DNA from 2 places in the Corynebacterium sp. NPDC104732 genome. Region 1 is predicted to be linked to the other one. Evidence: riboswitches for the same ligand, from Rfam matches in the RefSeq annotation. Region 1 holds a riboswitch; the other holds the start of a gene.
What was found. A riboswitch is a leader RNA that binds a small molecule or an ion and turns the genes downstream of it on or off. The one in region 1 is predicted to bind thiamine pyrophosphate.
Positions count from the first base shown of each region.

Region 2: it holds a riboswitch for thiamine pyrophosphate, as region 1 does, so the genes downstream of both, thiC (phosphomethylpyrimidine synthase ThiC) here and thiO (glycine oxidase ThiO) in region 1, are expected to answer to the same signal.

Region 1 covers NZ_JBVJNS010000003.1:131,342-135,547, forward strand. Annotated here, with positions in the region: gene ACZ6ZO_RS03675 (thiazole synthase) at 1-353, opposite strand, end outside; gene thiS (sulfur carrier protein ThiS) at 357-548, opposite strand; gene thiO (glycine oxidase ThiO) at 554-1,609, opposite strand; TPP riboswitch at 1,600-1,709, opposite strand; gene thiE (thiamine phosphate synthase) at 1,725-2,372, shown strand; gene ACZ6ZO_RS03695 (PepSY-associated TM helix domain-containing protein) at 2,410-3,657, shown strand; gene ACZ6ZO_RS03700 (DUF2853 family protein) at 3,697-4,017, opposite strand; gene mtnN (5'-methylthioadenosine/S-adenosylhomocysteine nucleosidase) at 4,093-4,206, opposite strand, start outside.
Region 2 covers NZ_JBVJNS010000008.1:85,598-89,803, reverse strand. Annotated here, with positions in the region: gene ACZ6ZO_RS07575 (energy-coupling factor ABC transporter substrate-binding protein) at 1-206, shown strand, start outside; gene ACZ6ZO_RS07570 (CbiQ family ECF transporter T component) at 207-914, shown strand; gene ACZ6ZO_RS07565 (energy-coupling factor ABC transporter ATP-binding protein) at 902-1,678, shown strand; TPP riboswitch at 1,686-1,802, shown strand; gene thiC (phosphomethylpyrimidine synthase ThiC) at 1,793-3,439, shown strand; gene ACZ6ZO_RS07555 (hypothetical protein) at 3,597-3,764, shown strand; gene ACZ6ZO_RS07550 (disulfide bond formation protein B) at 3,765-4,206, shown strand, end outside.

The DNA of each region.
Region 1 (4,206 bases):
CCCTTGAGTACTAGCTGTTCTGCGGCGTCGAGAAGTTCAACGGGGTCTGGTAGTAGGGTGTCTTCGTCGGCGATCACTTCCAGTTTGATGAGGTTGGTCTGTAGTGCTTCTCTGGCAAGTTCGGCGGTGAGCACTGCTTCGCGGGCGGAGTAACAACCTGCGGTGTTGGGTAGTGCTTGAATGTTGTTGCGTTGCAGGAGGTCGAAGATGCCCATGCCGGTGGCTGGGTTGAAGCGTCGCATGGCTACTGTGGTGAGGCGGGTACCGGATTCCACCAGGGCTCGTTCCAAAGTGTCCATGGAGGTGGCGCCACCGGTGCCCATGATGAGACGCGATTCGGTTAAGAAATCCATCGGTTATCCTCCTTGAGCTGCGGTAACGATGTCAATGTCGCCTGACACCTCGGTGGTGCCCCATGCGCTGCGGGGTACTACGGCGCCGTCTACCGCCACCGCGACGCCGGCGTGCCTGCCAACGATCTCCTGCACCAGGTCCGCGATAGTCATTCCCGGGGCTGCTGTGTAGGGTTTCCCATTTACTGAAGTCACTTGTCTTAAGCTCCTTTGTTAAAGCGGAACGGGTCAATAGCTGCGGCAGTCGCTTCCGGCACCGGTACACCCAGCACAACATCAGTGGTGAGTTTCGCGCCAATCACTGATAGCAAAATGCCGTGCCTGAAGTAGCCGGTGGACACGGTGGCGCGTTCTGAGATCCGCCCGATCATGGGCACGTCATCGGGGGAACCTGGGCGGGCACGGCAGGTCATCTCTGTGATCGAACATTCCCAAATCCCGGGGATGAGGTGGTGGGCGTCGCGAAGCAGCTGATGCACTCCCTCAGCAGATACCCCGGGGCCGTCCTCGCGGGAGGTGGCGCCGAGGACGAGGGAGCCGTCGGCGCGGGGCACCACGTACACCGGGCGGCCACGGACTACGCCGCGGACGGTGCGGGTGACTAGCGGTTGTAAATATTCTGGCACCTCCAGGCGGAGCACGTCGCCATACACCGGACGTAGCGGTAGCTGAGGTACCCCCGCTATCTCGCAGGAGCGAAGGCCCGCCGCCACCACCACGTGGTCTGCGTCGAGTTCCAGCGACGTCACTTTTTCTCGCACCACATCGGGGCCCAAGAGGTGCAACAATGCAGCGCAGAACTTGCGGGGATCAATCTGGTGGTCGCCCGGAATGTGCACTGCTCCGACTACTCCGGGGCCTAAGCCTGGCTCCATGCTGCGGGCCTGCCGGGAAGAAATCGGGGCGACCTGGCCGATGTGTTCCTGCAGCTCAACGAGCTCGGTGAGGGTGACCCTATCGGCAGGATCGCCGGCGCACACGAGGGTTTCCGAGGTCAGGTAACCAATATCCATCCCCGATGCCTCGGCCACACGCTGCGCAAACTCGGGGTACAGCTCCTTCGACTGCTGCATCAGCGGATACAGCGTCGGCTGATCCCACACCACCTCAGACACGGGGGCCAGCATTCCAGCGGCCGCGAAACTAGCTTCGGAGACAGGCTCCGGGTCGTACACGGTGACGGTGTGGCCACGCTGGCGCAGCTCCCATGCAGTGCACAGGCCTACGATCCCGGCGCCGATTACGGCGATATGCATAATGTCCTTCCTACGGCGGCATTATCCGCATCAGGTCAGGTGGTCGGCCGATTGCTGGCCCTCTCAGCCCGGCGTTTCACGGGCTCCCACGGCAAGTACTCCTACTATAGGACTCATGGACCGGCAACGTCGACAACTTCTCCTGAAAAACTCCCGCCTCTACCTGTGCACCGATGCCCGAACGGACCGCGGCGATCTCCGCGAGTTTCTGCACGCCTGCTACGAAGGTGGTGCGGATATCATTCAGCTCCGCGACAAAAAAATCGAAGCACGCGCAGAAATCGGTGCGTTGGAAACGCTCGCGGAGGTCGCAGCGGAGCACGGCAAGCTGTTCGCAGCTAACGACCGGGCCGACGTTGCATTGCTTGTCGACGCCGACGTGTTCCACACCGGCCAAAAAGACCTGACTACCCAGCAGGCCAGGCGCGTGTTGGGCCCAGAGGTTTTGCTCGGGCGCTCCAATAATTCGGTGGCACAGTTTGCCGAGTCAATCGCCGACCCGGAGCTGGACTATGCGGTGATTGGTCCGGTGTGGCCGACCCCCACGAAGCCGGGTCGCCCAGCTGTGGGGCTGCCAGTAGTAACCGAATGTGCCGAGGTAGCGGGGGATAAAACCTGGTTCGCGATTGGCGGAGTGAACGCCGAAACCGTGCCTGATGTTATCGCAGCTGGGGCGGGCAGGATCGTTGTGGTGCGCGCACTGACCGAGGCTGCCGACCCGGTAGCTGCGGCGCGAAAGTTGCGAAAAATCCTCGAAAAGTAACACGGAACTTGTTGGGAGGCATTCCCGACAACTCTTCGTGACTACATTAACTCTGACACGCCGCGCTGCCTTGCAGCAGCGTCAACGCGCTAGATATTTGCACGTCATCGCCGGGCTATTGGTGGGCCCTTTCATCGCCGTGGCCACACTCACCGGCCTGGTATATGCCTTCGCCCCCAGCATTGAACAGGTGGTTTACCACGACGCCTACACCGCCACCTCCACGCTTCCCGCACGTAGCCTTGAGGACCAGGTCGCTGCCGCTCAGAAGGAATACCCGCAGCTTAAAGTGTCCGGGGTGCAGCGCAGTGACGACGCACGGGACACGACCCGCGTGCTGTTTGCCGACCCCTCCCTCACAAGCAGCTCTTATCGACGCGCCGTTTTCGTCGATCCCGGTGACCTCCGCATTACGGGCAACATGATTCAGTACGGCAGTTCCAACGCTTCCCCACTGCGAGCCTGGCTCTCTGAAGGACACAAGCAACTCTGGCTGGGAAAAGCCGGCCGATGGTACTCAGAACTGGCCGCATCCTGGTTGGGCGCCATTGCCATCTCGGGGTTGGTTCTGGCTCTTCGTTCCCGCGCATCCAAACAGCGCGCCTCCCGCTGGCACCGCACCCTCGGCCTATGGCTAGTACCCGGAATGCTGTTCCTCACGGTCACTGGGCTGACGTGGTCTGGTGTGGCCGGACAAAACATTGGCACAGTCCGTACGGAGCTGCAGTTGCGGGCACCTGCCATGGCTGTGAGCCCCGCAGCTGCCACGGATGTTTCGGGCTTGGATACTGCTGTGCGGGTGGCACGAGAAGATGGGTTGACCGGACTTGTGGAAGCGAAACCTGCTGGTGCGGGCACCTGGCAGGTGCAGGAATCGCGCGAACCCTACCGGCTCAGCACGGATAAAGTGCAGGTAGACACGAACACGGCAGAAGTAACTGACCGGGTGTTGTTCTCTGAATGGCCATTTGCTGCGAAACTGACCGAATGGCTCATCAATTTGCACATGGGGTTCTTGTTCGGGATCTGGTCGGAAACCGCATTGGCGCTGCTGGCCCTCGGAATTTTGGTAGTGACCGGGCTTGGTTACTACATGTGGTGGCGGGCCTGGCGTTCGGGCCGCAGCTGGGTACCGGCGCGCGGTGAGCGTTCCTGGGCATTGATCGCTGTGCTCATCGGCTACTCGATCGTCGCACCGCTGTTCGGCATCAGCTTGCTAGCGTTTGTTTTCCTCAACATGGTTGTTCAGGCGCTGCTGAAAAAGCGCACTGCAGCTGAGGCATAAGAAGAGTGGCAGCGTTAGGCTGCCACTTCACTGGAATAGTTATGCAAAGACGCCGAGCTTGCCGTACTTTTCTGCCAGCAGGTAGTAGACGGCAAGACGGCCATTCTTGGTGCCATCCTTCATCTTCTCGCCGACTTCCTTGATAGCCGCGTTGAGTGCCTCATCGGATTCGGTGAGGCCGAGCTTCTTCTTGAGGAAGTTTTCCCGAACCGTCTTCAGTTCCTCTTCGTCGGAGAAGGAAACGTAGGCGGCGTCGGCGTCAGTGAGGACGAGGCGGTAATTCTTGAGCATCTTCTCCAGCACAGCATCGTCGGCGCTTGGAGCGTACTTCTTGACGTCTGCAATCCAATCTTTTGACATGTGGGGCTCCGTTCTTATCGGGGGTTGTTATACCCAATTTTAGTCCGGATCAAGCTCGAAGCTCCTTTAAATCCATTACAAATTAGTCAAAGAAAGGAAAGTGGATACTGCGGTGTGACTGTGTCGGGCAGCGAGCTCGCCGTCAATGTGGAAATCCTGGCCAGCAGCCGGTCCGCACAGGTCGGACAC
Region 2 (4,206 bases), on a different contig from region 1:
GCACCGACGCGGGTGCGGAAACCTTGGTGGAAGAGGCTAACCCTGATTATGAACCATGGTTCGAATCTGTTGCTGGTGAACTGCCAGGAGAAGTGGAGTCCGGCCGGTTCGCGCTGCAAGCTGGTCTTGGTGCTGGCCTGCTCGGTTATGTCCTCGGTGTGTTCCGTGGCCGTACCCAGCGTGCTGAGGAATCTGCTGCTGTCTAAATGAATGCCCTGGAACTAGCCGCTGCTAGGAGCCGCTGGGCGCACGTGAATGTGGGCGAAAAAAGCCTGCTCATCGTACTGCTGTTTATTGCGATCTCGGTTTCCGGTATCAAACTCGCAGTGATCGCCGCTATCACCTTGGTGATGGCGGTCGCTGCTGGGATCAACTGGAAACTGTACCTGGGTCTGGTCGGGGCCCCGGCGACGTTCATCGCGCTGGGCCTCGGCCCGCTCATTTTCTCCATTACCTCCGGCGGGTTGATCATGGTCCCAGGAGGGGTGGCGCACGCCGGTGAGGTGTTGGCTAGGTCCGTGGTGGGCATGGCTATCACCGTGTTGTTTGCGCTGACCACCCCGATGTCCGAGATCCTCATGTTCGCGCGTCGTCGGCACCTTCCGGAGTCGCTCGTGCACGTCACGGGCCTGATATACCGCCTGGTGGGTGCCCTGGTGGTGACGGCGAAGACGATGTGGGAGGCCCAGGCCGCCCGGCTCGGGCATAGCAGTACCCGCCGGTGGGTGGGTTCGGTTGCGGGCCAAGCAGCGTCGCTATTTGTGCTGTCCTTTGCCAGGGCTCGGGCGCTGCAAGAAGGATTGGAACTGCGGGCGGATCCCACCGCGATGAAAGTGCGTACTGTGGCGCGCCCCGTGAACTGGCTCCGTGCCTGCGGCGCCGTGATTGTGATGAGTTTATTATGTCTGTTCTAGAGACCCGTGACCTGACTTTTTCCCACGATCAGCCTGTGCTGAACGGGGTCGACCTAGCCGTGGTAGCGGGGGAACGCCTCGCGATCCTCGGTGCGAATGGCTCCGGGAAGTCCACGCTGCTCAAGCTGTTAGCGGGGGCGTGGCAGCCTCAATCTGGCACGGTTTTGCTCGATGACACGCCGATGGAGTACACCAGGCGCGGCCGGGACCATGTGCGCCGCAATGTGCAGCTTGTGCTGCAGGAACCCGATGAACAAATCTTCGCCACCACGGTTGCGGAGGACGTGTCTTTCGGCCCCGTGAACATGGGATTGGAGGAGTCGGACGTCGATAAGCGCGTGCGTGAGGCGCTGGCCACCTGCGAAATCACTGGCCTTGCTGACCGCGTCCCCCACCAGCTTTCCTACGGCCAACGCAAACTCGTGGCGCTGGCCGGTGCGCTGGCGATGCAGCCACGCGTCCTCCTTCTCGACGAGCCGACCGCCGGCCTCGACCCCGTCGCCTCCGACCGCCTGCTAGCCACGCTGCTGCAGCTTAACGACGCCGGAACAACCATCGTCATCTCCACGCACGAAATCGACTTCGCCTACGCTTTCGCAGCGTCGGTGGGAGTCCTCGTTGACGGGACGATCCGCTCTGGTGACCGAACCCTCCTTACCGACCCATCGCTGCTGGCCGCGGCGCGTCTGCGCCCACCGTGGGCGCCACTCGTATCAGAAAAACTCGGAAAACCGATTACGCGGGTGGAAGATCTATTAGGGTAGAAGGGCACATTCGTCACACGGGAGCGGAGCCGATTCTTCGCTGAGAGGACGCAACACACCACGGAGCGTCGACCGTTTAACCTGTCCGGATAATGCCGGCGTAGGGAGGTTTACATGATTACCACTGGACCCATTTACCGTAGCGAAAAGGTCTACCAGGACGTGCCCTTCGAGGGACACACCCTGAAAATTCCAGCTCGACGCATTGGCCTCACGAATGGCGAACACTTCGATGTGTACGACACCTCAGGTCCGTACACGCTCACAGATCCACAGCTGGATCTGGAGAAGGGGCTGTCGCCAGTTCGTACCTGGGAACCAGCAGAAGCGGTACCAGCATCCGAGGAACACCCCGAGCTTCGAGTTCAAACCCAGCTCGCGTGGGCTCGCGCCGGGATCATCACCCCGGAGATGGCATTTTGTGCCGCACGCGAAGGGTTCTCGCCAGAGTTCGTGCGTAACGAGGTCGCCGCGGGACGTGCCGTGATCTGCGCGAACCGCAAGCACCCGGAGTTGGAACCGATGATCATCGGTAAGGCGTTTGCGGTGAAGATCAACGCGAACATCGGCAACTCCGCTGTTACCTCGTCCATCGATGAAGAGGTGGAAAAGATGGTGTGGGCCACCCGCTGGGGTGCGGACACCATCATGGATCTGTCCACCGGCAAGGACATCCACGAAACCCGCGAATGGATCCTGCGCAACTCCCCAGTTCCGGTGGGCACGGTGCCGATCTACCAGGCGCTCGAAAAAGTTAAGGGCGACCCGACTAAATTGACCTGGGAAATCTATCGGGACACCATCATCGAGCAGTGCGAGCAGGGCGTCGACTACATGACCGTCCACGCTGGCGTGCTGCTGCGCTACATCCCGCTGGCGGCTGACCGAGTGACCGGCATCGTCTCCCGCGGTGGCTCCATCATGGCTGCCTGGTGTCTGAAAGAGCACCGCGAATCCTTCCTGTACGAAAACTTCGCCGAGCTCTGCGACATCCTCGCTCAGTATGACGTCACCTTCTCCCTCGGCGACGGTCTGCGTCCAGGTTCCATCGCGGACGCCAATGACGAAGCTCAGCTGGCAGAACTGCGCACGTTGGGCGAACTGACCTTGATCGCACGCTCCCGCGGCGTCCAGGTCATGATCGAAGGCCCCGGCCACGTTCCGATGCACAAGATCCCAGTCAACGTCGAATGGGAAGAGGACTGGTGCCACGGCGCACCTTTCTACACCCTGGGGCCCCTGGCGACAGACATTGCACCAGGCTATGACCACATCACCTCCGCGATCGGCGCTGCGATCATCGGCCAGGCTGGGACCGCGATGTTGTGTTACGTCACCCCGAAGGAACACCTCGGGTTGCCGAACCGCGATGACGTGAAGGTCGGCGTGATCACCTACAAGATCGCCGCCCACGCGGCGGACCTGGCGAAGCAGCATCCGCGCGCCCAGGAGCGAGACGATGCGCTGTCTCGCGCGAGGTTCGAATTCCGCTGGCATGACCAGTTCGCGTTGGCTCTGGATCCGGACACCGCACTGTCTTATCATGACGAGACCCTCCCAGCAGAGCCTGCGAAGACGGCGCATTTCTGCTCGATGTGTGGTCCGAAGTTCTGCTCCATGAAGATCTCGCAGGATGTGCGGGACTATGCGGCGGAGCATGGGCTTGAGACTGTGGAGGCCATTGAGGCGGGCATGAAGGAGAAGTCGGCGGAGTTTGCTGAGTCGGGTTCTCGCGTGTACTTGCCGGTGGTGGAGAGCTAGCAGATATCGGGTGGGCTGAGCTGTTTTTGGCTCTAGCCCGACCGGAACTAACTAACTGTGTTTTTTCCTACAAAACTCTTACGTTTATTTACAGTAATGAGCAGCCAATTTTATTATTTGAGGGTCATCGTTTCTCTCAACTAGGAAAGGCTCTCTCGTGGAGTTTGTTTTCTACAGTTTGTGTGCAATTGCACTCGTTCTGGTGTTATTCAAGCCAGAAAAAGAAAAGCTGGCATTCAGCTTGTTGGTCGGATCATTTGCATTTTCTGTGCTGATGTTCTTCATGGCTTCTGCTACGTCAATTGTTCCGGCGGTGAACCTGTAAATGTTCAATGCAAAGGTTTTCCGTTTTATTCTGGCCGCAGCGGTCTTTATTATCATGGCGTTTCCGGTGGGCGTCGCAAACATCTACCTAGGCTTTATCAATGGTGAATCGCCGTGCATCCTCTGTGGTAACGAGCGCTTTGGTATGGTCCTCATCGGGGCTTTGGGTGTTTTCATTTTGCGCTACGGGGCACGTATGCGCTACATGGTAACTCTCCTGTTGGTGGCCTTCTATTATCTGTACACCACGGTGCGCCACTGGGGTGGACGTGCTAATGCTGACCTTGGTCAAGGGTTTGGTGACGCCGTGTTGGGTGTTCACACCTACACCTGGGGCATCCTGGTGTACTGGGTTGTGATTGGTGTTCTCGCGGTTGGTTTCATCTTTATCGGAAAAGATAAGGTGCTGGCGCAGGAATTTATTTCCACTGAGGTGAACGTAA